DNA from 4 places in the Oceanicoccus sp. KOV_DT_Chl genome. Region 1 is predicted to be linked to each of the others. Evidence: riboswitches for the same ligand, from Rfam matches in the RefSeq annotation. Region 1 holds a riboswitch; each other region holds the start of a gene.
What was found. A riboswitch is a leader RNA that binds a small molecule or an ion and turns the genes downstream of it on or off. The one in region 1 is predicted to bind cyclic di-GMP.

Region 1 (7,710 bases):
CGGGGCCCTGACTATAGTCAGCATTTTCTGTTTCCACAGGACGGCCTGTTTCCATATCATAGTAAGCAGCCCAATTCACTTTAGTATACGGCTCCGCTGACAGTAGTTTGCCGTTACTGCGATCAATGATAAAAAAGAAACCGTTTTTGGGGGCATGCCAAATAACTTTTTTACGTTCACCCTGCCATTGCATAGCCCCTAACATGATGTGCTGGGTGGCGGTGTAGTCCCAGGTTTCTGCGGGAGTTTCCTGATAATGCCAGAGGTAATCACCGTTATCGGGATTTAAAGCGACAATAGAAGATAAAAATAAATTATCGCCACCACCGGGGCTGCGGATTCTTCGATTCCAGGGCGAGCCGTTACCTACACCGATATACAGCTGGTCCAGCTCAGGGTCGTAGACAATCGAATCCCAGACAGTTCCGCCACCGCCGTGTTGCCAAAACTCCCCGCTCCAGGTTTTGGCAGCCATCTCCTGAGTAGCATCACCGGCATTTTCTTCCGACGTTGCTGGCACCGTGTAAAAACGCCAAAGCTGCTCACCGTTATTCACATCATAAGCGGTGACATATCCTCGCGCGCCATACTCTGCACCGCCGTTACCGATAAAGACTTTGCCTTTGGCCGCGCGAGGCGCACCAGTAATACTGTAAGCATGTTTGCTGAGGTCAGCAGTAACGACATCCCATATTTTTTTCCCTGTAGTGGCATCCAGTGCGACCAGGCGCGCATCTAAAGTACCGAAAAACACTTTACCTTCATACAGTGCAACGCCACGATTAACCACACCACAACACGCTTTTTTTGTCCATTCCTTTGGCACTTGCGGATCAAACTTCCAAATCAATTCACCGGTTTTAGCATCCAGCGCATAAACCATACTCCAGCTGCCACTTACGTACATAATACCGTCAACAATTAATGGGGTAGCTTCCAGGCCACGACCATAATCGGTATCAAAACTCCAAGCCAAACCTAGCTGCTCAATATTCGTGGTATTAATCTGATTCAACTCACTGAAGCGTTGCTCCAGATAGTCCTTACCGTAACTTAACCAATTATTATCACTCTGATTAGCAATACTCTCGGTAGTAACAACCTGAGTACTTTGTTGAATAGTTTGCTCTGCCGGTATCGCCTGCACAATCAAACTGACGAATAACAATGCCAGCGAAATAAAACGACAAAATAAATGAGTAGTCACAAACAGCCTCTATATAGGTAAAATCATTGATCGGTATACTAGTGATATCAATGTCTGCAAACAATGACCAAAAGTTACCACTTTAATGACAAATAGGGTAACCGGGAGAGAAAAAATATCGACCTAAAAAAGTCCCCAAGCATAGAATTAGACTACCACTAAAAATTTTCAGGATTGATACCCTGAAAATTTTGGTAGAAAGACTGAATATCTTGCATATCCTGTTCAACATTACCGGTGGGAACAAAGGCAGGACCGAAGCCAACTTTTTTATTTGCGGCATCGATAAACCCTAACACTATAGGCAGCTCGCTATTCAATGCAATATGATAAAAACCCGTGCGCCAACGCTCAACTTTACTTCGCGTCCCTTCTGGCGGCACAATAACAATTAAATTATCAACACTCTGAAAATAATTTACCATCTGTTCAACAACATTATTTTTTTTACTGCGATCAATGGGAATCCCACCCAACCAAATCATTAGACGTTTGAATGGCTGCATAAAAATATCATCTTTGCCCATCCAATGTGCGTCCAGACGAAGACTAAAACACACTAATAGCAGTAAAGCGAAGTCCCAGTTACTAGTATGAGGGGCCGCAGCCAGTACATATTTAGGCTGGCTAGGTTTATCACCACTAACCCGCCATCCGATTAATTTTAAAATAACAATAGAGACACCCGAAAGATTGTGCTGATTACCGGGGTGAGAAACATCGTTGTTTTTAGTTCTGTAATATTCGATGCCATAATAAAATCAGTGCAGCTGATATTTTTGTTGTATCAAAATTATAACAGTGTTTGAGCTATCGTCACCCTCATTTTGCTATTTCTCTGGTTCCTGACTGCCTAAGCAAAAAAATAGCAATTATCGGGTGGTCATTTTTTGTTTCAGGGATTACTGTATCCGGAATGAAATCCCTACAGCACAACAAGCTAGAAACGCAGCAACGCCACTATCAACTGGTGGCCAATGCCTTGCGCTTTATCGACCAGCACCAGGGCGAACAGCCAGAACTAGCCGCTATTGCCAAGCACTGTGCGATTAGCGAATACCACTTCCAACGAGTCTTTACAGAATGGGCCGGCGTCAGTCCAAAACAGTTCTTGCAATATCTCACCCGGGAACAGGCCCGGAGTAGATTACTGGATGGTGCCAGTCTATTGAAAGCAGCTGGCGATAGCGGCCTGTCCTCGAGCAGCCGCCTGCACGATCTTTTTGTTAGCCTGGATGCCGTAACGCCGGGCGAAATAAAAAACGGTGGCAATGGCATAACATTTATCTACGGAGTACATCCCAGCCCCTTTGGTTTGTGTTTTATCGCACTGACTGAGCGCGGCATTCATCGGCTGGATTTTATTGAACAACCTCAAGACATAGAATATTTGTTAGAGGCGTTACAGCGCCAGTGGCCGTTAGCGATATTAGAAGAAAACCAAGCCAGCTCAGCAATTGTAGTGACACAGGTTTTTTCAAAATCGCCACGACCGTTATCCTCACCGCTGAAACTATGGGTTAATGGTACCCAGTTTCAATTCAAGGTTTGGGAAGCTTTGCTGAGAATTCCATCGGGTGCTGTCGCTAGCTATGCCGAGGTTGCCAAGGCGATCAACCAACCTACTGCGGCCAGAGCGGTCGGCAGTGCTGTCGGAAAAAACCCCATAGCATTACTGATTCCCTGCCACCGGGTGATCCAGGGAATGGGGGAATTAGGTCACTACCGCTGGAACCCTATTCGCAAAAAAGCGATGCTAGGCTGGGAAGCTAGCCTTAAAGTTGACGAGTGTTAATTAATCAAATCGCCCAACATGCTCATGGTTTTGGCTAATAATGAAGGTTCGCCCCGGTATATCTCTTTGTAGTAACTCAGCTCTTGCGCTTCGGGATCAATATCACAATAGATATGAGCATCTAGCCACTCGTGGACTGTGCCAACATCGACATCCAATACAACTTTATAGCTATTACGATCGTAATTATACCGAGTAGACAGTGGTAGAATTTCACTGCGCAACAAACTGTTACCCAATTTAGATTGCGCCTCATAAACACAAGCATCATAAGCATCCATCAACGCAAAAGGTGTTCTGCTAAAGTCACGATGTAAAAAAACGGCGTCAGCACCGGTCACATCTAAATTACGATCACCACTTAAATAATTACTGACTGAAGCGACCAGTACCACGGCTGCCAACAATAGCAAACTGTACAGTAGCGGCTGCTTACTACTTTGATAAAGTTTATTGAAAATTGACGGTGAAGTATTTTCACTACTGATAGCCATCGACTCATAATCTCAAACGTTAAACGTTACGTCGCCGCCAATATAATTGGCTGAGCAGACATTGATCAAGAAGTGTGGTTTATAGTGCTACCACTTCCTTCGGTAACCGTTCGACCCTAAGCTATATCAGCTGGGCACTGGTTTTGCGTCCTCGGGTTGCCCCGAGTTTGCCATTTCGAGAAGCCGTAAGAGACGGGCTTCATATTGCAAGTTGGCATACAATGCCTTAAAACTTCGCTAGTTTCGCCATTTAACGCAATCGGGTCAATAAGTAATAGTACTAAGCGGGCAAGACCGACAAGGCATCGATCCGGTACTTAAATCCCCATACCGCGGTGATCCAAGCATTGCAGCCCCCTCAAGGCCACTCGCTGACAAAGTCCCTAGGGTCTAATTCACGCAATGGTTTATAGTTGCCATCTACACTGCCCAAATATACAAAGCCGACCAATTCCTCTGTTGTTGCAATTCCTAACCCGTCTTTAACGATGTCATCATAAGCATTATCACCGGTCCGCCATACACCTGCATATCCTTGTGCATGCGCCGCCAGCAATAGGCTATGGGCCGCACAACCCGCAGATATCAGCTGCTCTACCGCAGGTACCTTGGGGTGCGCCTTTATGGCCGCGATAACAATAATAATCAGGGGCGCTCGCAACGGTTTCGCAGCCAGTTTAACCATTTCTTCTGCTGACAGTGGCGCCTCCCCCGCAGCCCGCCTTCTAGCCTGAGTAGCTGTTACTAATAACTCTCCTAGCGAGTTACGCGCCTCACCGCGCAGGGTTAAAAAACGCCAGGGTCTAAGCCAGGAGTGGTCTGGTGCACGAAAAGCGGCTTTAAACATCGACGCTAACTCAGCGCCCTCAGGGGCTGGCTCGGTTAACCTTGGTGCTGAATTGCGACCATGTAATAGCGTTAGTGCATCCATATTTTAACTCTCGACAATTTTGCCGTGCATATTAGTGTTTATAGCGTATTGCAACAAGTCGGCAGTGCGTAGTAACTAGAATTTGTTAGTACCAACAGCAACTTAATTTAGAAGAAATCGTAAGTACTATTGCCTATTGCAAGCTGCTTTAAGGTAATTATTCTGGCGTCTAGCAGACCATTAGCTAAACTAAGAAGATTGATTAGCTACCAGCAAGTATAAGATGCAAATATTTTCATTGGCGCTGGGCCAAGCCCTCATAACAAGAGCAGTAACAAACCTGTGAAAAAAACCATTGTCCGGCCCGGCCGCACTATTCAGGAAAACAAAAAAACACCCATTCCAGTATCTGGTTTAAAGGTGGGGATGTATGTTTCCGAATTAGACCGCCCTTGGTTAGAAACGCCTTTTATTTTACAGGGTTTTAAAATTACCAGTTTGGAAGAAATTGAGACTATCGCAGAACATTGCGAATTTGTTTACGTCGAGGGCTATGAAGACACTTGGGCCGCTGCCGAGGAGCGGACTAGTAGTGTAAAAAGCAGCAAAACTAAAGTGAAACCTTACACCACTTCGGCGACTAACAAACAAGAGTTTTCTCGCGCAAGCGCCGCCCACTCTACCGCAACCCAATTAACGCGTTCCTTTATGGACGATGTCAGGCTCGGCCAAGGTATCAATATTAAAGACGTTAAATCCAGCGTCTCGGAATGTGTATCGAGTATCATGCGCAATCCGGATGCCATGATGTGGATGTCCAAAATTCGAAAAAAAGATGAGTACACCTCGGAACACTCCGTCAATGTCGGCTTGCTGGCAATTACCTTTGGTCGCCATTTAGGCGCAAGTGAAGAAGACCTCAACAAACTGGGGCTTGCCGGGATGCTGCATGACGTTGGAAAAATGCGTACGCCTAACGAAGTACTCAACAAAGAGGGCCAGCTAACCAACGAAGAATTCGACATCATGAAGTTTCACGCCCAACATGGTCGAGATATTCTGATTGCCCATAAAGATGTTTACCACGGCGCGGTGGATGTCGCCTACAGCCATCACGAAGCGCTGGACGGCACTGGCTATCCGCGCAAAATCAAAGCTGCAGGGATCACTGACTTTACCCGTATCGTGACACTTTGTGATGTTTACGACGCTATAACCAGCGAACGGGTTTACAAGAAAGGCCGTTCATCGTTGGAAGCACTGAAAATACTGTATCAAAACAAGGGCACTAAATACGATGAAAAACTGGTCGGTGAATTTATTAGCTGTATTGGCTTATATCCGCCCGGCAGTATTGTTGAGCTGCAAAACGGTCAGGTCGGTATTGTTATCAGTACTAACTACCGCAACCGCCACTTACCAAAAGTGTTATTACTGCGCGATGAAAGTAAAATGCCTGTACCTGAGAAGGTCATCAATCTGGAACGGTTTGCCCAATCCAATGAACTGGGCAACATGATTAAAACGGTTATTCCCAATGGCTCCCATGGGATCCGCATCGAGAGCTATATTCAGAAAGGTTTAACGATTGACTAATTTCACAGTCATTTATCGCTAACACTTATCTCTTAAAAATTATTTTAGCAGCCGGTCAAAACACACCCAGTTTACTCAAGGTTTGGGTCAACCATACCGTCAGCAACTGCTGCGACCATATCCGTTACCGGATGATATTGAAAATCAAAATATGGATAAAAAGGAAATTTATTTAAGGTGGTGATTAGCATGTCTTCGCTATCGACGGAAAAAACAATCCAGTACTGGCGATGATCTTGCGTAACGTGAAATTGCTGAATAATACCCTGTGCCATTAATTGCTGGGTATATTCATTTTCCAAACGCCCTTTCGCCAAATATTCCTCTTTAGGTACTGGTCGCAAACTCATCGTCAGCATGAATAACATTATTTATGCTTCCGCCATTAACAGCGCCAATAATTGAGCAAACTTTGTATACACCCAGCTTTGCAACTCAACCCACCAACCAGACTGCTCACGTAATTCTTTTTGCTCGTGAGCGCGCGCAATCAAATAAGCATGGACATATTCGACAGTTTCATCATTTAACACATCATCAAAGCGAGGCATACCCGCTTTTTCCATCATCCCGTGCAGCACAACCTGATTAAAATTCTGATGCCATACCGCCGGCAAATAACGTAAGTCTGGTACCGAACCGTCACTTACTGCATTAACACCATGACAGCGTGCACAGTACTTATTATATAAAGCCATACCTTGCTGTAATTGTTGTTCGCTGACAGGCATTTTTGCTGGCGGCTCTGGTACCGGTTGTGGTTTCGCAATAGCGGGTAACTTTTTTTCACCCCCTAATTTATACGTCACTACGCGACCATTGATATTGGCTACGTCATGCTCAATACCTAAAATCATGCTCAAGCCGCCACCGCGACCGACTAGCACTGACACATATTGTTCGCCATCTACACTATAAGCCACTGGCGCAGCCATGATCCCGTTTTGTACAGGTGCTGACCATAATTGCTCACCATTGACCGCATCATACGCAAAAAACTGACCTTCATTATTGCCCTGAAAAACTAGCTGCCCCGCAGTAGCCAAGGTACCGCCATTACCCAGCGTCGGGTATGGTACTCGCCACGCTTCTTGCTGTTTAATGGGATCCCATGCTAACAAAAAGCCTTTGGGGACATTTTTAATCAATGCTTGATTCAGTAAGTGAGCACCAGGCGGACCCGCCGTGCTGTAACCTACATTCCAGTGTCGCGGACTATAGACAAAATCCTTTTCCGTTTGAAATTCGGTGCCAAAATCCATAGCGGGAATATACATCAACCCGGTCTGCAAACTGTAGGACATGGAATGCCAGTTATGCCCGCCCAAACCTGTGGGAAACACAAGCACTTTCTCACCATCAAGATAACGCGCCTCAATATTTTCGATAGGCCGCCCGGTTTCCATATTATATTCGCTGGCCCAACTCACTTTGACATAAGGTTCAGCAGATAATAATTCGCCTGTTATGCGATCAATAATATAAAAAAATCCAGCCTTGGGAGCTTGCATGATGACCTTGCGCGGCTGACCATGCCAATCAATATCCAACAACACCATTTGCTGAGTCGCAGTGTAATCCCAACTCTCACCATTAACCTGCTGATAGTGCCAAACGTATTCACCCGTATCGGGATTTAACGCAACAATTGATGTTAAAAATAAATTATCGCCGCCGCCCGGGCTGCGAATTTGTTGATTGTGTGGTGCGCCATTACCCACGCCGAGATACAGTAAATTCAATTCGG
Region 2 (7,710 bases), on a different contig from region 1:
TTTATTAGAACTGCGTAAGTATTACAGTCAAAAACAATATGAAGAAATCGTCATCGGTACCAATGTTGATATCGGCAAAGAAACATCTGCCGATTTCATTGCCATGATGAAATCCATGTCAGATAAAAATAAAGGAAAAAAAACCAAACGCTCAAAAGACGGATCAACCAAACCGGGCCGCTGGAGTACTTTTTTATTTGAAACATTTAATCCAGCCCACTGGCTCACCGGACCAGCTAGCATCACTGAGTTTGACCCCGCCAACGGCCTGACCGTGATGGAAATTCCTGACTGCGGTTGGCATACCTGCGCTAAAGCGGAGAGTCTGCCCAACCCTGGTGCGCTTCCACAAGAAGGCTGCCTTTTAATCTGCAAAGGACCATTTGAAGCTATGTTTAATGGTGAAGGTGGCGGCTTGAAAATGGAATTCGATCCACATTTACCCGAAACCTCCTGCACCGTTCGCATGAGTTGGGATGCTAGTTAATGGCCGGGCTATTTTCTTTTTTCTCCAATCAGCATCGCATCATTACCCAGCAACAGGAAATAAAAAAACTACAGGCTGAATTAGAAAAATTACAACAGCAAAATGACAGTATGCGACAAGGCATGCGCCGCTGCGTCACTTGCGACTATCGAATTAAAGCACAGCAACACGACAAAAATTAATCACAACTGACTCAAACAACAAAGAGGTTTTTTATGTCTGTAATACTCGTCACTGGCGCCAGCACTGGTATTGGCCAGGAAACAGCACTGCATATGGCACGCAAAGGTCACACGGTCTATGGCGCTTGTCGAAATCCTGCCGGGGCAACCGAACTAAAAGAAAAGATCGACGCCGAAAATTTACCCGTTAGTATCATTAAACTGGATTTAGTCGATCCCGCCACTATCAAAACCGCTGTTACTGAAATCATGGAAAAGCACGGCCGTATTGATGCACTGGTGAATAACGCAGGGATTGGCGGCGGTCGCGCCGTTGAAGAAACACCACTGGAAGAAGTCCGGGAAATTTTCGAAACCAATTATTTCGGCAACGTCAGCGTGCTGCGCGAAGTCACGCCCATTATGCGCAAACAAAATTCTGGCCGTATCGTCACGGTGGGCTCATTGGCAGGCCAGGTTGTTATGGGCTGTCACGCTCACTACTCTGCATCCAAGTGGGCAATGGAAGGCTTAAGCGAAGCGCTCGCCATGGAGATGGCGGAGTTCAACGTCAAGGTATCAATTATCGAACCCGGTGTCGTGTTAACTCCAATTTGGGCTAAAGGTAGCTTACCTGAAGGTGAAACGCCTTACCGGAAAACACTGGATCGTTTAGCGCGGTTTTTTATGTTTGGTCATACTCGCCCGGCGATGCCGGATGATGTTGCCAGCGCGATTGCACACGCGATCGAATCGGACAAGCCCCATTTCCGTTACCCAGTAGGGCCTGATGCCGTTGAGACCGTCGCTGCCAAAAACAAAGTCAGCAATGATGAATGGATGGAGATTAACTGCCTACAGGGTGAAGAGTTTAATGAAAAAATGGCTAAGCTCGTGGGCGTTGATTATTATCGCGGCGAACTGAATTTTCCTAACGCAGAATAAACAATCAATGCGGTTGAATAACCATCAACCGCACCCTCGTTTAACTAATACTTGTCCGCACTAATCAACCTACTCTTTAACGCTGCCACTAGTGCAGCGTTAAAGTAGTCTCTTCGTAGAATGGCACTTACTTTAATCCCTCATACCCACAAAGGGCCCTACTGTCTGGAACAATCACCTACTCGTCATGCGGTTACTGACGGTGATGATATTCAGCTGAATAAAATCAGAGCCACTGTCAAACCATCCAACGAAGGAAAACGCAAGCTCGTCCAGCACCAAAGGGCTGGAGGACTTCCAAAGCAGCTTTAATATGCTATTTAATGGCGCAAATAATGGGGAATTGATTATCGATTTATAGCAGCCAGGGCCGCTTTAGGGACTAGAAAGGAGCAAAATAATCACTGTCTCAGGCAGGCCAACAACCTCTCAGCCAATACAGCCCCAAATCAGGGCAACAAAGGAATAAAAAATCAATTTGTGTCGATATTTATTACAGAACAGCAACATTGACACCACTAGAAATGTCAAAGTAGCACCAAAACCTTCCAGCCACCCTAAATTAGCCCAACTTTTAGCCACTCACTTAAACTTTGCTTCAAAGTACCCACTAATCCAAGCTAATAGTTATAAAAAAAACTCTGATATGCTTATTTTTGATAAAAACACCGTCTGATCCAGGCCAAAATGGGACCTATCGAAGCCACCGTTGAACGAACAGGCTCAAGATAATAGTTAAGCCACAAATTCGAACAAAATTAAAATCAATCTATCCGGTTTTCTTTGTCAATAAAAACATACTTGACGGTTTTTCTTACAGATTAAGTCGAGATCTGGGCCGCAAAAACTGCTCTACTCACGAACTAAAACATAAGCACCTGTTTTTATTAGCTATTTAATACTTGGCACCATACTTGTATTAACCAAAGCAAGATACGAGGAAAGTTGACAGTAATCGGGTTTTAGATTGGTGCTATAACCAATCTATAAATGGAATTAAAAGGACTAACCCGTATCTGATAAGAAGAAACGTTATTCAAACTAATAAAACTAAATTGAAGGCAAACGCCAAACCTGTCGTGAGGCAGGGACGGAAAACCAAGGGTCTTAAGAATTAGGTGGTCAAGCATAATGGATAGCTTGCAAAACAGGGATCAGTACCTAAGTAAGACAGCCGGTTACCCTTCTCGAGAAACCTCGAGGATATAACAATGAAAAAACTATTATTAGCAACTGCAATCGCTGTAACCGCTGCACAAGCAAACGCTGCAGTATTCAATGTAACTGGTACTCTTTCTGGTGCAACAAACGCGCAAGCAACTATCGTATTCAACCCTGCCGCTCCTGCTTTGGTTGGTACATTTGACGATTCCGATGGCTCATTCAGCTTCTCAGTTGAAGACTACGACATGGATATCATTATCGCTCCTGGCTTGAATGCTCTTGTTGAACTGTCTGCAATCACTGTTACTGGTGACGGCGCAGGCCAAATTGGTGGTGCTGCAACCGTTGATAATTGTAGCGGATCATTCGAAGCCGCGGTTTGTCCTGGTGTTGGCACTCCTCCAACCTCTAATACCTACACTTATTCTTTTGATGGCTCTGTAGGTACTATCACCAATGATATTAATGGTGGTTTCAGTGGCGGTGGTAACACTTTGACTTATAGTTTTGAGACATCAGAAGTACCTGTACCAGCTGCAGCTTGGTTGTTTGGCTCAGCTCTTGTAGGTTTGGCGGGTATTGGCCGTAAGCGTAAGTAATTTTCGCTTCCCGGTACTCCCATAAAAAAACCCGCTTCGGCGGGTTTTTTTATGCACATTGAATAACGCTATTGCCTCAGTGAAAAGCTTTCCACCAACCCTTAACCCCAATCGGAAAAGCCAACGCCTGTTTTTTAACGGCTGCAGAAACACTCGCTGATACAGCTTGTTCCGCAGCGGGCATAAGTGGCGAAGCATTGGCAACAGGGTCAAGCGACTCCAGCCTCAAATCTTCAATACATGCGACAAAATCCTGCATATAGCCTTCATGATGATCGCTCGCCTGATGCTCCCAAAAATCCTGATTGGTTTTATACGACAGCAAACAATAATAAAATCCTTCTTTCTCACCACGCCAATATTCATAGCGTAAACAGTTGGGCTCAGTGGCATGAGTAATACGGTACATTTCTTTCATGACATTTTCAAAATCGGCTTCCTTGCCTGAAAATACCTGTATATGAGCTAATAGTGTGGCCATATTTCCTTCACGCCTGGTTTTATTATTTTGCTAGCTTTTCTCGCCGGATCGCTTCCCGCTTTCGCGCGCTATTGCTCAGGATAAATCTGAAACACTATAAATAAGCCAAAGTTATCATCGACTTGATCGGGAATGACAAGAAAAAGAGAGAGCTATCACTACCCCTAGCCGATTTTAGTTAACACCTTGCACTGATTACTGGGTGTTTTTAATGCTTCGAACGCATCAGGCAAGTCATCAAGACCTATCACATCAGTAATCATCGGCGATATATCAATCCGTTTATCCGCTAACATCGCTATCGAGGTTTCAAAATCATCTTTGGTATAAGCAATAGCAAATTGAATATTCAGCTCTTTAATCAAACCGAAAAAGGGCATGATATTGTCTGGCTGTTCACAAACACCCACGGGAATAATTTTTCCACCGTAAGGTGCCATTTCCATGCATTGCTGCAATAAACCGGGAGCACCCACACATTCGAAAATAATATCGGGAGCTGCACCTGTGAGATCACTAAACTGAGTTAACAAACCTTCCGCACCTGCGGTTAAATCAGGTTTTATCACATGGTTAGCGCCCATTTTTTTAGCTAGCTGTGCTCGTGAATCTGCCAATTCACTAACCACCACATCGCGAGCACCAAAGAATTTAGCCCACAGCGCCACCGTCAGCCCTATCGGCCCCGCGCCCATTATTAATATACGACTACCTGCTTTTAAATCGGCAACGCGAACCGCATGCAAACTTACCGCCAGCGGCTCAACCAAAGCGGCGGTTTTTAAATCCAAACTGTCTGGCAGCAAAATAGTTTCACGGCAACCTGTGGTCACGTACTCGGCAAAACCACCCTGGTCATCAACGCCGGATACTTTTTTATTCATGCATTGAAAAAACTGGCCGCCGGCACAGGCTAAACATTTACCACAGGCAATAAAAGGCAAGGCGCAGACTCTATCACCTACTCGCCAATCACCCTCCGCCTCTTTGCCGACCTCAGCAATTTCACCAACGTATTCATGACCTAAAATCTGGCCGCAGCAGGCGGTCGTTAAACCTTCGCGAGTAGCATGTAAATCAGTGCCACAAATCCCGCAGTACGACACTTTCATCACCAATTCGGAGGATGCTGGCGCCGGGTCAGCTACCGATTCGACACTGAGTGGTTTACCCACCTCTTTAAACACAGCCGCTTTCATGGGTTAATCCTTCATTTATTAATGGTTAAGATAGTCAATGTTAATGATTTTTTGAGCGCGCCCAACGTTTTGCTTCATCGCTGGACACCCACTTAATAGCATTACTCAGCAAGCGCTGAAAATCCAAATTTTCATAAGCAGACTGGCTATCACCACACTGCAAATACACAATCGGGCTATTGCGGTAGTGCTTTATCCAGCCGATAAGATTATGGCCCGGCTGATGCCGCCATCCTTCGCGGCTAAAAAGATTGCCTTTTACCGCTTGCTGCGCAGAATAAAAATTATCTTCGCAGTAGTCATAATCACTGGTCAGTATTGGGATAACCGCATCATGAAAGACATGATTAAGATACAACTCATCCGTTATTGAAAACTGTGGCGACACCCCTGTCGTCACCGGATGCTCAAGCGTAACAGTAACCGTATGATCAACCTCGTGACGATAGCCATCATCAGGATAGGGTTGCCCCTCTATAACGTCGGGTCTGTATAAAAACTTCCCGCCCACAATTTCGGCATACTCTGGCCATGACGGCCAAGCGGCAATACTGTGGTGTAGAAACACAAAGCCGTGCCCCAACGCCAATAAATGTAAAAAATCATCTTGAAACGCTACCGGCGGATCAATATATTCCGGTGCCACGCCATCACTCGCCGCGGCCATAAAGTTCATACCGGGCATGTCGTAGAGCACAAAAGCATCATAGGCCTTCGCCTGCTCCGGATTAAAAAATACTTGCGCAGCAGGCTGTTCAACTGCAGTCGCTTCAATATCGGGTAAACGATCAAAGACAGAGAAAAAATCTTCGCGGTTAAACGGATGCCCTTTAGTCATCACCAACACTTTGTGCTTAGCGGTGTAATTAATAAAGGACATCGCAATAACTCAACTTAGCGTAATAATATTAGCCAGCTTCAGACGGGTGCACACTGGCGGCAAAACTGGGACGGCCTGCCACTCTCTCAAACCAGGCAAGTAAATTTTTACACTCGGCCGGGATACCCTGACCAATTAAGTTGCCGAAGTCAGCAAAAATAAATAGCTGAATATCAGCCAACGTAAAACGTTCTCCACAAATAAAACTATTACCTGCCATCAAACCATCTAACCACTGCCAGTTTTCTTGCACGGTGGCTTTTAAATCATCTGCGGCCTGAGGAATAACATGGCAGCGGTTTTCAAATAGCGCCAAAGCCTCTGCACTGCGAAAGGCCAACGACATCGGTTCTAAAATACGCACATCTATACGCCGGTTCCACATTCTCGTTTCAGCAGACTCTTCAGGGGTAGAACCCACTAATGACTCACCTTCAGAGATTTCATCCAGATACTGACAGATAACGGTGATTTCTGAAATCGCAGTACCGTCATCCAAAACCAAACAGGGTGTTTGTGCCGACGGGTTCAATTGCTTATAGCTATCACCTAGATTTTCTCCCCCCATGATATCGACTTCAACCGTTTCAATATCAATCCCTCGCTCCGCCATAAACATACGAACAACGCGAGGATTAGGTCCAACCGAACTATATAACTTCATCTTATACTCCAAAATATAATTGTTATTTAATGAGCACTTTCATGACCTGTTTAGCAGGCATATTAATGGCGCCAATCAGCGGTAATAATCACAACAGACTATCGGAATCAAAATAAACAGTCAAATCTGATTGTTTTTTTTAGGGAGGTTTGATACCTTGATTTCTTACTAAAACACCCATAAAAAACAAGCTGCCCACAACCATGCCATCAGGCTCGACAGGGTTGCCTCAAATACTCACTAGGAGATCGCTATGGACCTTGGACTATCTGGCAAAAAAGCCATCATTACTGGCTCTACTCGTGGCATTGGCCGCGCCATTGCTAATTTATTAGCCGATGAAGGCGTAGATGTCGCCATCTGCTCACGCAACCAGGCAGAAGTCGATGCAGCCATTAAGGAAATTGGTGCCAAAGGCGTCAAGGTAACCGGTGCCGTAGTTGATGTTGCAGATAAGGCTAGCTATCAGGCCTGGATTGCCAGTGCTGCTGCTGAATTAGGCGGTGTCGATATATTTGTACCGAACGTCAGTGCTGGTGGTGGTGCCGTTGGCGACGAAGCCTGGCAGGCCAACCTGGATATTGACCTTTTAGGCACTACCCGTGGTATAGAAGCGTGCATGCCATTTTTAGAGAAATCGGACGCTGCTTCAGTGGTCATCATTTCAAGTACTGCAGGTGTAGAAACGTTCATGCAACCCGCTCCCTACAATGCTATTAAAGGCGCCCTTATTGTTCACGGCAAGCAGCTCAGTCAAGCATTAGCCCCACAAGGCATTCGTGTTAACTGCGTATCACCCGGCCCAGTCTTTATTGAAGGCGGCGCCTGGGACTTTATCAAAAACAACATGGCTGAAGTATACGAAGGTACTCTGGCCCAGTGCCCTCAGGGCCGCATGGGTACTGCCGAAGAAATCGCTAATAGCGTGGCATTCTTAGCCAGCCCTGCTGCTAGCTTGATCACCGGTGTAAATCTGGTGGCTGACGGCGGTTTCACCAAACGTGTGCAGCTGTAATAACGGCAAGGAGGGTCTTCGACCCTCCACGCTACAATAAAATGGTTAAACATCGGGTAGCTGGTGGATCAAGCCCCACCCTACCAACATGGGCCGCAGCATCATTGCGGCCTAT
Region 3 (7,710 bases), on a different contig from region 1:
ATTTCAAAGGAACGGATGTTGAATCCACACGTTTGGCGTTAGATTTACGTTGGGAATTTGAAGATTATGAATTTCGTTCTATTACTGGCTATACCGAAAACACGAGCAAAACTGAAAATGATTTTGATCAAAATAACTATGATCAAACCGACTGGTTTGGCCAGGGCGCTTTTGGATTTTCGGCCATGGGTAATATCGAGCATGACGTCGAGCAAATCAGTCAGGAATTTCGTTTCTTGGGTACTGCGGGAGATTTCGATTATTTCTTAAGTGCTCTTTACTGGGACGAAAAAATGAAAACCGATGAGGGCAGTAAGTTTTGGGCGAGACAGGGCTCGGTAGTAGATCCTTCGCAAGACTTTTTCGTACGCGGCCCTGACTTTACTATCGATACCATCAACTTGGATCGTGAAACTGAACACAAATCGATTGCCGGGTCTTTGACTTACAACCTGGAAGATTGGAGCTTCACTGTTGAAGGGCGCTACTTGGAAGAAGATATTGACTACAAGGGCAATAACTATGATCTAGGTGCTTATACATCAACGGGTGGAGAGGCTTGTGGCTTTGGTTTATTTGCACCATCACCCACGGACTTTGCAGTAGTGGGTGGATTATTTGATACCGTGTTCGGCTTCCCAACTAACCCCGATGCGACTTTGGAAAATGGTTGCGGCACTTCAGAAAATTCGGTGAGTGCCAACGAATTTGTGCCACGTGCCTCTGTGAATTATCAAATCAATCGGGATGCGATGGTTTACCTGACTTATGCCGAAGGCTTTAAACCAGGTGGTGTCGTGACGACTGATGCAAATGGTGAAGTGTCTCAAGGTGAATTTAAACCAGAATCGGTTGAGTCTTTAGAGCTGGGTTTCAAAACCGCTTGGATGGCCAATAGCTTGACCTTTAATGGCGCTATTTTTAATTACGATTACACCGATCAGCAAGTCAGTATCACTTCGCAAGAACCTGGTGAGCCGGCGCAATCGCAAGTTGTTAATGCTGGTGAAAGCACCATCTTCGGTTATGAATTTGATCTGGCTTGGCAGGCTACTGAAGCGTTGTCGATGAGCATGGGCTATGTATACGCTGACTCTGAGTATGACAACTACAACCTTACTGAAATCGCTGCATCAGGCGGCTTGGCGGGTACTGCGGTGCTGTCTGATGCCAACCTGGCTTTAGCGGGTAACTCGGAAGGTGATTTCTCAGGTAAGCAGATGGCGCTGTCTGCCAAACATGCGGCAACAGTCGTTATTCGTTATGAGCAGCCAGTATTGGACAATCTTTGGGCCATCGCAGAAGTGAACGGTTCTTATCAGTCCAAGCGTTTTGTGGATGACGGTAACAACGCTTACCTGCCCTCCCATCAGTTATGGAATGTTCAGCTAGGTGTCAATGGAGATAACTGGAAAGCAATACTGTATGTCGATAACGTATTAGATGATGACACTATTCGCAGTGGTTTAAATAATACTGATTACGGTAATTTTGTTGGCTTCCAGGAATTACCAAAAGCGTTGAGCTTGGTGTTACCACAGCCAAGAACTACTGGAGTTAGATTCTCCTATCTGTTCTAAACCAGTCCCACGCCATGTGATGTCAACTATCCTCACATGGATCTTTACCCCACCGCTATTTAACGATAGTGGTGGGGGTTTTTAACTCATTTCATCTAATCAAAAAATATTCTTAGGTAGTGTTTTTCGATTAGCTGTAAATAAAAAATTAAGTGTGTTTGAGGTTTTTATGTCGTCTGAAGTGAATCCATCGTTGAGTATTATCAATAATTCAAGCAATAATCTAATCAGTATCTTTCGCAAGCCCCCCGTGTTGGGTTTATTAATTATTGTGCTGATGTTTTGCGAAAAAATGTTGATGCATAGTTTTACAGTAATCACTTTATATGTTTTGCCGGAACCCTGGAAGTGGATTATCCCTGCTATTACCGGAGCGATAGGTATGTGGTTGGTGGTTCGTGGCATGGGCCGTGATGAGGTAAAAGGCTCGCTTTTAGGCTATACCGGTGGTTTTTTGATTTGGGTGTCCTGGATGGAATCCGCCATGCCGATTATTGGTCATGGTGCGAATATTCCGATGGTGCCGGCTGCTGATGGTGGTACACAAGGCGGCTTTCTTGGCGAGCATGTGTTTATGCAAGCATCGGGTGTGTTTTGTATCATGACATTGATATTCATAATGTTTAACAAAGATGTGCGCTGCCGGATGTTGTTATGGATTCGCCGCGCGTTGAGAATGGATGCCAGTGTATTAGGTAAGCCTACCCAAGGGTATCGTCCCAATGTGGCTCGCGTAGCGGCTTTTGAATATTTTTTCGTAACCTGGTTTATGTATGTATTAATGCTAGTCATCGTTGATCCCAGAACCTTTGGTTTGCATCATCCCGTGACCTACACCTTGTGTGCCTTGGTAGTGATTTGGGGTTTGTATTTAATGTATAAACAAACCCAACAGCGCGAAGTCGGCTTATCCATTCGTTATGGTATAGGCGCTACCGGGGTAGCCTGGTTTATACCCGAGTGCGCGCAATTCTATGGTGAGTTCTATGAGTTTTACTTGTATGCCAATAAGCATCCGGTAGCTATGACTATAGTGTTATTCCTGTTTATAGCCATTTTAAGATTATTGTGGTTAACGCCAATCAATGAAAAGACACAGCGATCTTTATAATCTAGTTTTGGTATAGGTTTTTATATGCGCTTAATGTTAGAAAGATAAAGGCTAACAGTAGTATGCAACAATATGTTCCAGAGTTTATGGAGTTGATATATGACTCTGTGGCTGATCCGCGTGGTTGGGAGACATTCTCACGTCGAATGATGGATGTATTGGATGCTGATTTTTGCCATACTTTAATTACAGATTTTGAAGACCCGTCGCATAATTACGGGATTCATATTGTGCAAGAAACCGGAAGCGTAAAATCTTATCAGAAAACTATATTTGATGAAGGCTTGGTAGAAAAAATTCTACAAAACCAATCAGAGATTGAATGCTTTAAGGGTAATGATTTTTTATCTCAAGCGGAAAAGTATGGAGGCTTAGGCCGAGATGTATTTATCGATGGTAATAAAAACACCAATTTCATGGTTTCCTTTATCAGGACTCGGCAGGACCCAGCATATTCAGTAGTTAATGTTTATGGTCGACGTGAAGGTAAAGAAAGTTATTCTCGAGAAGAATATGAGTTCTTAGCCGGATTGCTACCCCATATCAGAAGAGCTTATAGGCTGTCGGTTGATGTCAGTTACACCGAAGAGTTAAATGGATTTGTAGTCCGTTCTTTAAATCATATAGCTGCAGCAGTTTTTATTATTTCCCACCGTGGTGGCGTGGTGGCGATGAATGACGTGGCCGGGCGCTATATTGCGAATGGAGAATTTTTTGTGCAGGGAAACAAATTACTTGTTAATGCTGATGGTATAACTGAAGTGCTTAATAGTGCTCTGAGATCAATGGTCGAAGCAGAATCGCCCGAAGGTGAATATATTAAGTATGTTAATAATAGCGGTAAAAAGTTTTTTATTTCCTGCTTGCCTCATATGAATAAAAGCGGCGATGTTTCCAGGGAATGGCGCCTGAGTGATGGCGCTCAAAACCTTGTTTTTATTACTGATGAATCTACATCTATAGATTTGCCTTGGGATAAGTTAAAGTCCCTGTATGGCTTAACAGAATCTGAAGCAAAAGTTGTGGGGATGTTGGTGAATGGTAGTTCTACTGAAGATATAGCAACTGCACTATCAATAAATTCAAATTCTGTTCGTTATCATTTAAAAAATTGTTTTTCAAAAACGTATGTTAATAATCAAGCCGAACTAGTTGGCTTGATCCTCCGTACTTTAGGCAATCTCCCTCGTATAAATTGATATCTTTTTGATATTATATCGCCCATAAAAAACGCGCCCATAGGGCGCGTAAAGCGTGGGATAGAATTATGAAAACAAAAATTAACCGTTTTCAAATTCTGTTGCCTTTTAACTAAAAAGACAGCGTATATATAATCACAAAAATCCGAAATCAGTAATACCCATTTGGGTAGTGGTTATTAGTAATATTTTTTTGTGTAAAGCTTTAAGAAAAGACGCAGAAAACTTGTCATCCTATGTGCTCTTCATTTAATCATATCTTTGCCGAAAAACTTTACACTCGCGACGTTTGGGTCATTTTTTTATATATGACCATATGGTGAAAAAATAATTAACGCACTGCTCATATGGGTAGTAAATAAATAATTATTAATATTGAATGGGTAGTAATTTGATGGGTGTTTGTCATCGTGACAACAATAAATTGACGCAATAATCTTCGGCTTGGCCAATTCGACGGCAACTTTTACAGAGAAAATATTTTCGGTGTGCTCGTTAATGCTATAGAGCTATATCTTTTTCCTAGCTCTTTGTTACTAAAGGTTTTTTTTATTCTGGCACGTTGTTTGATATGTCCTTTTCACCGATGCATTTAGATTCATCGGAAATATTTCGTTTAACAATAATTTTAATCGATACGGAAAAAGCCAAACCAGTTGTGAGGCTGGGACGGAAAGCCAACGGATCTTCAAGCTAGTAGTTCTTTTCTAAAAAGAGCATCAAGGGAGCGATGTGATATTGGAAAGCGGAAAAGATGGCCGGGTCACCCTTTGAGTTAATAACCTCGAGGATATAACAATGAAAAAACAATTACTTTCGGCGGCAATTATCGCCGTTGCAGCGTCTAGTGCAAACGCAACACTTTATTACGCACAGGTACAAAATGTAGACATTTACAGCTCTGGCCAATTTGGTGTTGATACCATGTATGAATACAGCAAAATCGATGGTGATGGCGGCTTGGCAAGCAATCAGTTCGTGACTCCACCGCCGATTCCTGGTTTTTCAGCGTTTGCTCCAGGCAACATGGTATATGACAGTGATACAGGTGTTTTTGCCTGGACTGGCGACATCCACTTGGATGGCGGCGCAGCAGCTCATGAAGTGGTTTTGTCTGACGGTACTATCGATACTGCTAATATTCTAGGTCAGCCAAATGGTATCACTACCGGATCTGCTACATGTATTGACCTATCAACTTACGGCGCATGTGGTCCCTATGGCTGGAACTCTGGTTCCTGGAACTGGGCTGACCTTACTGTGACTGGAGCGGGTGTTGGTTCTATTTTTTCTCTTGGTGATAGCGCCGATTGGAATACGCTGGATGCAGACTTAGCTACTCGTGCAGCTGAGTTAGATGCATACGGTGTTGCGTTCAGCCCTGTTTCTGTATTGCAGGATTCAGGTTATCACTACCGCATGAATATTCAGCTTATGGCTATTGCTCCTCCTGAAGCGGCTATCTCTGCTGTGCCTGTACCTGCAGCAGCCTGGTTGTTTGGTTCAGCGCTATTAGGTCTTGCTGGTATTGGTCGTAAGCGTAAAGCTGCTTAATTGATGGTGTTTTCAGTTAACACACTTTAGGTGTGGATCAAGGGAAGTGGTCACTGTTACTAGTGGCCACTTTTTATATGTCTAGGGTTAAATCATGAAAAATCAATTTCTTGTGGCAGTAATGTTGTTTGCTGTCGCGCCTGTGGTTAATGCCACGCTTTACTATGCCAAGATTATCAATGTAGATATTTATAGTGCAGGTAATTTTGGTATGGATGCCGTCTACGAATATTCTACTGCGCCTGGCGGCGGCGGTGATCCTGATGGCGGTTTAGCGGGTGCACAATTTAAAACTCCTCTTCCTCCGATTCCCGGTGTTACCGCGTATGCCCCAGGCAATCTATTTTACAACGATGTGACAGGGGTTTTTACCTGGTCTAACGATCTTATTATGTTGGGTGGGGCCGCTGAGCATGATGTGGTGTTGTCTGATGGCACCATTGATACCAATACTATAGTTGGCCAGGACAATAGTGGTGATAGCTCAATTGGTACTAATAGCATTACTTCAGGTAGTGCAGTCTGTATTGATAATTCCAGCTATGGTGCATGTGGGCCAAGCGGTTGGAGTGCGTCTTCCTGGAGTTGGAATGACCTGACCGTCGTCGGCTCAGGAGTTGGTGCAATTTATAAATTTTCTGACACATCGGATTGGAATGATCTTGATGATCAGTTAGCGGTCCGTGCGCAGGAGCTTGCTGATTTTGGCGTTGCTTTTACTAATGCAACTGCTATGCAGGACTCAACTTACCATTATCGTATGAATATTGAAATAGTGGCAGTAGCAGTGCCGATTCCAGCAGCCGCGTGGTTGTTTGCTTCTGCTTTATTGGGTCTGGTTGGTATGGGGCGTCGCAGGGCAGCGAAATAAAAAATATCGCCAGCAAGTTAGCATTAAGAGGCTCATCCTTGATGCGCTATAAAAGAAATTTAAGCGGTACAGCTCCTGCGTAATTTTTTCCTCGTGGTGGTTATTACATACCGTTGTTCTCAATTAAATACGCTGTCAGTGTAATTTATTTGTTTTGTCATTTTGTCTTCAGGTGTAAAGAATGAAAGATGTTTATCAAAAGAATTTAATGGGTGGATTATTAACCCTGAGTTCTGTGTTAGTTGCCAGTGGGGTTTGCGCCCAATCAAATTATGCAATTGAAGAGGTTGTGGTAACCGCGCGCAAGGGCGCTGCTGAAGATATGCAGTCAGTGCCTTTAGCCATTAATGCGCTGTCCGCGCAGATGATTCAGGAGAAAGGCATTTCCGGGGTTGAGGATATCAGCCAAATGGTCTCAGGTTTAGTATTTGATTCCGGTTTATTACCTAATGATACCCGTCCTACTATTCGTGGCTTATCGACAACCCGCGGTCGAGCCAATGTGGCTACACTAATAGATTTTGTAGATGTTTCTAGCGAGGCGTTATCAACGGCTGGTGGTGGCATGACCGGAAATATGCGGCTCACTGATCTTGAGCGCGTAGAGGTGGTAAAAGGTCCTCAGTCCGTTCTTTATGGCCGTTCGGCATTTAGTGGCGCAATCAATTATATTACCAAACGACCATCGCTAGAATTTGAAGGCGCAGTAGATTTTGATGTCAGCAGTGTTGAAGATGATTTAAGTGAATGGAACGCGAATGAATTAAAATTGAGTTTAAGTGGCCCCATTAATGATGAGCTGGGCTATCGTATTAATCTGGCACGCTCTGAAGGAAACGGCGCTTACGACAACCCTAATACGGGTGGCGATCTGGGTACTGAAGATACTCTGGGTGCAGCTTTTGCATTATTGTTTGAGCCTAACGATATACTTTCTTCCTATACGCGCGTTGAATACAGTGATGAAGAATATGGCCCTAGGGCACAGGTTTTACGGAGAACTGTAGATCATACTCCCGCTCTGGGTGACTATTTTAATGACGGCACTGTTGCCGGAAGTGGCTTGGATACGGGTAGATCATCAAACCCGAATTTGACGGTTTATGATGGTCGTGCCGTTACCTACAATCAGGGGCAATTTTTTCAGCAGGGCGTAGAAAATAGAGCTAGCGCCTATTATGCGAATGATTTACCGCAGTCAGTTCAGGATGCTCTGGGGGTAGCCCCGGGCGATCCAATAGTTGATTGTAGCTTGTCGCAGGTTCCCTACCGTAATAGAAATGCAGCTGGTTTATTCCCCGGGTCTGCTGAAAAGCCAGGTGCCAATCAACTTTGTCGTCCGATGCTGGTGGGTGCACAGCACGCCGATGCGTCTGAGATAGATTTTTCTGCTGA
Region 4 (7,710 bases), on a different contig from region 1:
TTTAAAAATTACAGAGGAGATAATAAAAAAAGGGGCAGCTTACAGAGCCGCCCCTTAGGCTTAACTATTACTTGATAGAAACATCCACTTTATCAACCAGTTCTTGAGACTTACAAGAACTTGGACCCACTAGACCTTTGTTGAAAGGCATTACCGGGTTGTTTGCATCGAAAGGAATAGTCGGTACCAAACCACCTGCTGCAAAGGCTAATGAACCCGAGTTAGCAGGTGAAGCGCCATCATAAAACTGTGGGAAAGCAACAGAAGTTTTCAGACTAGCGTTAAAATCTTTAACAGAATCAATACTGCGAGCTTTGTTTACAAACGCTTCAGCAAAAGCCAGCTTCTGACCCGTTACAACCGTACTTTCCCATTGAATTGATGCAGCAGCCCAGTTTTTATATAAACCAGCAGCAACGTTTTCTAATGTTGGCAGTACGCCATCAATAGCTAGATACTTAAACTGGTTACGGTCAGTTCTGGTTTCAGCTACTTTTTCTACCGACTGCACACCGAGTGACCAGTAACCTTTTGAAGCCAGACCGGTTACACACTTACCCATGTCGGAAGAGCCTTTGGCCCAATGTACCCAAGGTGCTGCAACTGGCTCAATGCCACCATCATCCAAACAGGCTTTTTCATCTTCAGAGAAAGGTAAATCAGCCGCCGTTAAAGTTTGTCCTTCATCGCCACACTCCAACTCTTCATCGGCAATTTCATCCAAATCATAGGGTGCGTCGTAAACATTTTGTATACCATCAGTATCAGCAGCAGTGAGGAAACCTACAAAGTTTTTGTTACCAGCACCACGGTAGGAACAAGCATTTTTCATATAGAAAGCGTTAAACTGTGCTTGAGTACCTGAACCAGGGGTCCGTAAACAAACGCTTACTTCGTCATTCCCTTGGCCAGCAGCTGTAGCAATTCCCACACCCGTATTACCTACCAGCGTGTCCCAACTGGAAATTTTACCCGCGAACAAGTTAGCAATAATATCTGAAGATAAAGTTGGCATATTGGCAACATCATCAGAGCCAATAGTCAGTCCCTGAGCTTGCTGCAGAGCGTTACGCAACCCTATTGATGCCACTACACCAAAGGTCTGGGCATTAACGGTATTAACTGTCAATTGCGTGCCATCAAAACTTCTTGAACCGTTAGCCGCAATTTTAAACAGCTCAGGTTCAACATCGGAAACACCAATTTGAGCCTGCAGATTCACATTGGCATTAGTACAATCGTAAGTACCACCATTAACTGTACCTACAACACAGGTAGACAGATCTAAAAATGGCACGCTGGTTTTATTGGCAACGGGGCAACGCCGGCAGAGGAACCACTGGAGTTTTTCATGAACAATACATCCAGATCAGTAGCAATACCGGCAACACTGCCACCAGGTACGGTACAACCAAAACCGCGAGCCACATCAGATGGTTGATAAAATGAATCCAGAGTAGCTGGATCACACAACTCTTCTACATAAGCCTGAAACTGGTTATCAACCGCAGTCGCACCAGACACGCGTACCTCCAGATCATATGAAGCAGTAGGTGCCAAGGCGAATACCTGGCTAGTTGCAATCGCTGCCACAGCAGCTGTTAACAATTTAATTTTCATTTCTTTATCCTCAACATGTATTTAAAAACGGAACTTGTGTTTTTTAAGCGTAACTTTCCCGCTCACAGCAAAGTGAGATAAGCAATGAAGCGGGAAATTAAAATTAAGAGTGAGTTTTGCGCTTGCGTCCGATACCAGCCAGGCCTAATAACGCAGAACCGAACAACCAAGCCGCAGCAGGAACAGGAACGGCCGCTACAGGTGCGTTATAGGTCAATTCATTACCAGCCAGAGTCCATGAACCAAAATTGACAACATGCCAAAGATCATCACCAAATCCGGTGCCATCACCAACCATATCGTACCTATCATCAAACAACTGCAGCCCATAAAAATCCATAGTGCCATCGTTCACACCAGCCGCCGTGTCAAAATTGAAAGTGTTGGCCATTGCGTACATACCTTCACCCCAGGAAGCTTCACCAAAAAAATCAATACCTGTTAACTGATACACATCAGTAATAGAATTATCTGAAGCATTAAGTTTGGTTTGCAACGATTGATATGCATTGTCAATATTAGTATTTATCTGACCCTCATCTGTAGCAGTAATTTCCCGGTTGGCAGTCAACAATAATCCAGCATTATTACGCCACTGATTAGCGGGAAACAGATCACGATCAAATTCATTGGTTGTTTTATCAGTGTTAGCTCCGTTGATTGTCCACTTAATATCACCAGCTCCTAGCGCATCCAGCGCCGTCTGGTTAATAGAAAGAGTCTGTCCATCACTGATAACACCTGTGCCGTACAGCAGATCAGAAACATACAGGTTCAAGTCCTGCACAAAGGAGGTTTGATTATCATTGTTCCACATGGTGATAAACAGCTCACCAGCTTCGTTATTAGAAGTACTGCCCAACTGCAAAGCAGCATTTGCACCACTACTAGCCGCTGCAATAGCCATTGATAAAGCAAATAATTTCTTCATTTTTTTCTCCAAGAGTCCTAGTTAATAGTTCAGCAGGTAACTCCCACTTTCTCGAGGGGGAACACCTAATTTCGATTTATTTACCGATTATAAAAATCATAAATCGGATACTGTGGGGCTTGAAAATATCTAAACAACAAGCTCTCCAGCCCCTTACTATCGCAACCCGGCTGTCTTTTTTATTATGAAGACCCTAGGCTTTCCGAACCTGCCTCGCGACAGGGTTGGCTATCTCAGCGAACCGAAGCTATGTCCCTATAGCCTCAATTGCACCTATTTTTTAACAAGCTTTTATTGATTTTTTGTGCTGATTTTATGAATCCTTTATGAATCACGGACAAGCAGCACAAACACCAATCCTTGGCGACGTGGAGAGACTAAATTGAGGAAGTTACAATTATGTGTACAAGTTATTAAATCCAAGAAGTTTCACAGTAATTTCACTGAACTGAAATATATGTAATACAGGTGCCATACAAATGTAATTTTTAATTCGGGAAAAATTTCGAACTGAAAATCATAATTTCCAGCGAAAGATCAGAAGAGGATATATGTAGGAATAAAAAATATTGTCTAATTAACGTATACACTACAGAGATTAAATAAATTTTATAGCCTCTGGTTATTTATGAATCCACTCGGCGACAAATGAATCCTGTTCACCTTTATTAATATAACGAAGGTCTTACTAAGAATTATACTCATCTTTCACCGCTGGCTCTGGATGTATGTCAAGCAACGGAATTGTGTGACCGCTGTATTCGATAATACGCACATGGCTACGTTTCAGGTTTCTCGGCTCAGATACCCCGCAGGAATGTGCAATCATACCCACGTCATAAACAATTTTTTGCGCGTAACGCTCAACCCGCAATGCTTTATCTGCCGGTACTAACCCGCGCTGCAAATCAGCATCGTGGGTGGTGATACCCGTAGGACAAGTATTTTTATTGCATTGCAATGCCTGAATACAGCCTAGCGCAAACATAAAGCCACGCGCTGTGGTTACAAAATCTGCTCCCACAGCTAACGCCAACGCCACTTTACCTGGTGTAATGAGTTTTCCGGCAGCAATAACGCGAATACGATCGCGCAACCCAAAACTCAGCAATGCATTCACCACCAATGGCAAACTTTCACTCAATGGCATACCCACGTAATCCATTAACGCCTGCGGTGCGGCTCCGGTGCCACCATCAGCACTGTCCAAAGTTATAAAGTCTGGCGCACTGGCAATACCGCGACGATGAATCTCGGTAAACAAATCCTGAAAAAACTCAATGCCTCCTACCACCATTTTGAAACCTACCGGTTTACCCGTTACCTTACGCACTCTCTCGATCATATCCAAAAGATCGGCAACGGAACGAATATCTTCGTGGCCATTGGGGCTTATTGAATCATGGCCAACAGCAATACCTCGAATAAGTGCAACTTCCTCTGTCACTTTAGCACCGGGCAAGATACCGCCTTTGCCCGGCTTCGCCCCCTGGCTCATTTTTATTTCGAACATACGTACTTGTTCGTGACTGGCTATTGCTTTTAATTTTTCGTCACTGAGATTACCGTCCGCATCGCGCACCCCGTATTTGGCTGTGCCAATTTGATAGACGATATCGCAACCACCTTCAAGGTGGTATGACGATAAACCCCCTTCACCAGTATTGAGCCAAATCCCTGCCGCTTTTGCGCCCTTTGATAGGGCTATAACTGCTGGTTGCGATATCGCACCAAAACTCATTGCCGAAACATTAATAATGGAATGCGTACTATAGGGCTGCTCGCAGTAGCCTTCACCAATAGTAATAGAACGCGGCTTGGCCACATCTTTTGATAAGGCGGGAAAAGGACTATTCAAAAATATCGCCTCACCTTTTTGATTCAAGGGGCGAGTAGAACCAAAAGCTATGGTGGTGTCTACGTTCTTTGCCGCACGATAAACCCAGGATCGCTCTGCTCGATTAAAAGGCAGCTCTTCGCGATCCATCGCAAAAAAATACTGGCGAAAAAATTCGCCCATATGCTCAAAGAAATAGCGAAAACGCCCAACTACCGGATAATTTCGACGGATAGTTTGGGTGGTTTGGGTAACGTCAATAAAGTAGATAACAGCAATAGCAAGCAAGCTAAGAACAAAGATCAGAAAAAAAATCAACGCCCCCACTCAATGACTGACTGGGCAAACTGATGTACATCACTCATAGTTCTGTCCTGAAATTAATTATTAGGTTGCCAGACTTTGTTACTGCCGGCACGTATAAATAATAGGCATACAACCCGGCGACAAAAAGAATCACCAGTAGGAGTAAAGCGATTATTCTTTTAAGCCTGCGCATCTAAATTTCAACCATTGCTGCTTTATTGTAATGAGGGCAGCAGAGGCTAATTAATACAATTTGGCTTCGCCTTCCGGTCGAGTTTTAAAACGTTTATGTAGCCACAGGTATTGCTCTGGATACTGTTTGGCAATACTTTCTACCCATTCATTAAATTGTGTAGCATCTTGCACGTCATCACCACTGGGAATATCCAGCGGCTCATAAACCGTGACCTTATAACGTCCACTATCACGGACAAATGAAATAGGAATAACTGCCGCTTTCGCCATCGCCGAAATTCGGGATGTCGCGGTAATAGTCGCCGTTGGAATATTAAAAAAGGGCACAAACACACTATCCTGCGGACCGTAATCCTGATCCGGTGCATACCACAGCACCCGCCCTTTTCTTAAGGAGCGCATCATGCTGCGCACATCTTTATGCGATATACAATCATCCATAAAACTTTCACGACTGCGGGTCATAAATAAATTAAACAGCATATTGTTATGCGGTCTATGCACAAAATCAAAATTCACTTTTAAACCTAATAAGGCGCCGGCCAAATCCAGAATGGCAAAATGCCCCCGACTAACAATACGCCTTGTCCACGCTCGGCAGCTGCAGCCAAATGCTCCAAACCACTGAAGTCGACTCGCTTGGCAAACCATTGATTGGGACGCATCCAGGCCATTGCTGTTTCTAACATCCCCTGCCCATAGGATTTAAACGTTCGCTTCACCAGCAATTGTTGTTCGGTAGCAGACAGCTCGGGGAAACACAGGCGAATATTCACTTCACAGACATGCCGCCGTGATTTTGCTAATCGGTAGGTCAAGGAACCCAAAGCGCTGCCTAAAGCCATTTGCAATGCATAGGGTAAACGGGTTACCAGCCACATTAGCGCCATACCAAACCAGACAGACCAATATTGGGGCGCTATAAAATCAGAATATTTTTGCTGCTTGGCAATCGCAGAATTTTTCCGGATTGCTCTTCTTTGTTCACGTCGATTCACAGTCTTCAAAGCATGTAGTGAGTGGGGAGATAGAGTTTAAACCGAATTTGATTTGATTACTCGCCAGTGAGGGGATAATTTCGCCCTAAGGCTCCGGATTGGTCAGGCAATTGCAACTAACAATGTCCTATATTGAGTTACGCCAACGCCACCCAATCACAATTAACCTCTGCTAGCACGCACCCGTTCAAAGTGCGACGCGATCAAACCACCCCGACCAAAGCACCCGCTGCCGCGGCAAAAAATGACCATTCGATACCGATGGTCACCGGTGCATAAGCCAATAAAGCCAAGCCCCCAACCCCATTGCACCAACCCCAGCATACATTCACCACGGGGCTGGAATCCCCCACACCGGGAGGCGATGCAAAGGGGGAAGGAAATAATTCGCCACGCATACCGGCTGCCAGATGTGGAACCGCATTGATCATCAATGCACCTGCTGCAAAATCAGCCAATAAATCAAGCATAAAAAAACCTATCGTTATGTATGTAACGGCACCGTTTCAAAAACTTAAGGCAATCCATTCTCATACGCTGTAATGCCCGTGGGCAATTTTTCCCAACGGGCTTTAGAACCTACAAACAGGTGATAGCCAATGTCGATGTCAGGGTCACCATCAATACACCCCAGCATCACCCCATGAACTTCACCTTTATAGGTACCACATAGTGTTGATCCGCAGCGACTGCAAAACTGCAAACCAAAATCAGGCTGGGATTGATAACTAGTGAGTAAGTCAGCACCTTGCAACCAGCAAAACCCAGCCGCGTCGACCAATGCGTAAGATGATGCCTGCGAACTAAACGCTTTTCTACAGCGCGAACAATGACAAGATCGCGCATCCTTCAGGCTACCCTCTAGCTGATATTTAATACTGCCACAAAAACATTCTCCAGTGATGGGCATGGTTACTCCTAATTATTTGGAAATGGCTGATAATGATCAGCTCTTACACAAGGCAGAAAGTAGGCACTACCAATTAATTCTTTACCCACTGCAAAGGGTCCACTGCATAAAATGCGCTTAGTTCCTGATACAGTTCCGGGTGCTCTTTTTGTAAACGCAACGGCTTTTCAAAAAAAGTTTCGGTCACCACTGCAAAAAATTCAGCAGGGGATGTCGCAGCATAATCATCAATAAGGTGTTTATGACCACGCATTATATCCTTACCCAAAGCAGTATACTCCTGCGTAAATACCTGCGCCCATGAACGGTATTGTGCTGACTGCTTTAACACCGGCGTGCCATCCATAGTCGCGTCCTGCTCATCCAGCTTGTGGGCAAATTCATGCATCACCACGTTGTAACCATCGGCACTGTTTTTTGCGCCTTTCAGCACATGGCTCCAGGCCAATACAATCGGCCCTCGCCGCCACGACTCCCCTGAGCGCAAAGACATTTTAATTGATTCCACATGTCCCTCTCGCTCAGTGACCGGCGATTGAAATACCTCCGGATATACCAAAATTGTTTCAAACCCGGGAAAGTAATCTGTCGGTCTATTCAAAATTAATATACATGCCTGCGCTGCTATCAACACCCGAACCTGATCAGTGATGACCATATCATCACAACCGACAAAAATTTTTTCGCTGAGAAAAACTTGTATATGGCCTTCCAGCTTTTGTTTTAGCTCGGCAGGCAGTTGTTGATAGAGAGGGAAATCGTCTATCAGTATTTGTCGCCAATGATCAGTGATTACCGCAGTGAATAATTGCTGGCGCTGTTTTTGTTTATTGGTTTTCTTAAATCTGGAAAGCAGATACCAAATTAGCATAGCCAGGAATGGGCTTGTGAGGATGATGAATAGCATCGGGTG

Region 2: it holds a riboswitch for cyclic di-GMP, as region 1 does, so the genes downstream of both, UNITIG_RS23510 (VPLPA-CTERM sorting domain-containing protein) here and UNITIG_RS21830 (hypothetical protein) in region 1, are expected to answer to the same signal.
Region 3: it holds a riboswitch for cyclic di-GMP, as region 1 does, so the genes downstream of both, UNITIG_RS22870 (VPLPA-CTERM sorting domain-containing protein) here and UNITIG_RS21830 (hypothetical protein) in region 1, are expected to answer to the same signal.
Region 4: it holds a riboswitch for cyclic di-GMP, as region 1 does, so the genes downstream of both, UNITIG_RS23535 (VPLPA-CTERM sorting domain-containing protein) here and UNITIG_RS21830 (hypothetical protein) in region 1, are expected to answer to the same signal.

Annotation. Positions count from the first base shown of each region.
Region 1 is NZ_FQLF01000007.1:130,447-138,156, forward strand. It holds gene UNITIG_RS21815 (PQQ-dependent dehydrogenase, methanol/ethanol family) at 1-1,207, opposite strand, end outside; gene UNITIG_RS21820 (lysophospholipid acyltransferase family protein) at 1,366-1,956, opposite strand; gene UNITIG_RS21825 (bifunctional transcriptional activator/DNA repair enzyme AdaA) at 2,124-3,002, shown strand; gene UNITIG_RS21830 (hypothetical protein) at 2,999-3,496, opposite strand; cyclic di-GMP riboswitch class I at 3,595-3,678, opposite strand; gene UNITIG_RS21835 (nitroreductase family protein) at 3,855-4,427, opposite strand; gene UNITIG_RS21840 (HD-GYP domain-containing protein) at 4,710-5,963, shown strand; gene UNITIG_RS21845 (muconolactone Delta-isomerase family protein) at 6,035-6,331, opposite strand; gene UNITIG_RS21850 (PQQ-dependent dehydrogenase, methanol/ethanol family) at 6,335-7,710, opposite strand, start outside.
Region 2 is NZ_FQLF01000002.1:1,071,406-1,079,115, forward strand. It holds gene UNITIG_RS08725 (hypothetical protein) at 1-487, shown strand, start outside; gene UNITIG_RS08730 (hypothetical protein) at 487-669, shown strand; gene UNITIG_RS08735 (SDR family oxidoreductase) at 703-1,593, shown strand; cyclic di-GMP riboswitch class I at 2,651-2,779, shown strand; gene UNITIG_RS23510 (VPLPA-CTERM sorting domain-containing protein) at 2,805-3,356, shown strand; gene UNITIG_RS08745 (putative quinol monooxygenase) at 3,433-3,837, opposite strand; gene UNITIG_RS08750 (alcohol dehydrogenase catalytic domain-containing protein) at 4,002-5,036, opposite strand; gene UNITIG_RS08755 (ThuA domain-containing protein) at 5,077-5,916, opposite strand; gene UNITIG_RS08760 (glutathione S-transferase family protein) at 5,945-6,580, opposite strand; gene UNITIG_RS08765 (SDR family NAD(P)-dependent oxidoreductase) at 6,834-7,595, shown strand.
Region 3 is NZ_FQLF01000002.1:2,209,826-2,217,535, forward strand. It holds gene UNITIG_RS14170 (TonB-dependent receptor) at 1-1,580, shown strand, start outside; gene UNITIG_RS14175 (hypothetical protein) at 1,750-2,691, shown strand; gene UNITIG_RS14180 (helix-turn-helix domain-containing protein) at 2,754-3,890, shown strand; cyclic di-GMP riboswitch class I at 4,527-4,661, shown strand; gene UNITIG_RS22870 (VPLPA-CTERM sorting domain-containing protein) at 4,689-5,444, shown strand; gene UNITIG_RS23610 (hypothetical protein) at 5,539-6,315, shown strand; gene UNITIG_RS14195 (TonB-dependent receptor) at 6,497-7,710, shown strand, end outside.
Region 4 is NZ_FQLF01000002.1:1,241,829-1,249,538, forward strand. It holds gene UNITIG_RS09560 (hypothetical protein) at 68-1,297, opposite strand; gene UNITIG_RS09565 (hypothetical protein) at 1,285-1,620, opposite strand; gene UNITIG_RS23535 (VPLPA-CTERM sorting domain-containing protein) at 1,724-2,551, opposite strand; cyclic di-GMP riboswitch class I at 2,709-2,790, opposite strand; gene UNITIG_RS25545 (hypothetical protein) at 2,949-3,044, opposite strand; gene UNITIG_RS09575 (FMN-binding glutamate synthase family protein) at 3,240-4,715, opposite strand; partial or broken gene lpxL (LpxL/LpxP family Kdo(2)-lipid IV(A) lauroyl/palmitoleoyl acyltransferase) at 4,938-5,779, opposite strand; gene UNITIG_RS09585 (hypothetical protein) at 6,091-6,357, opposite strand; gene UNITIG_RS09590 (GFA family protein) at 6,402-6,797, opposite strand; gene UNITIG_RS09595 (zinc-dependent peptidase) at 6,871-7,668, opposite strand.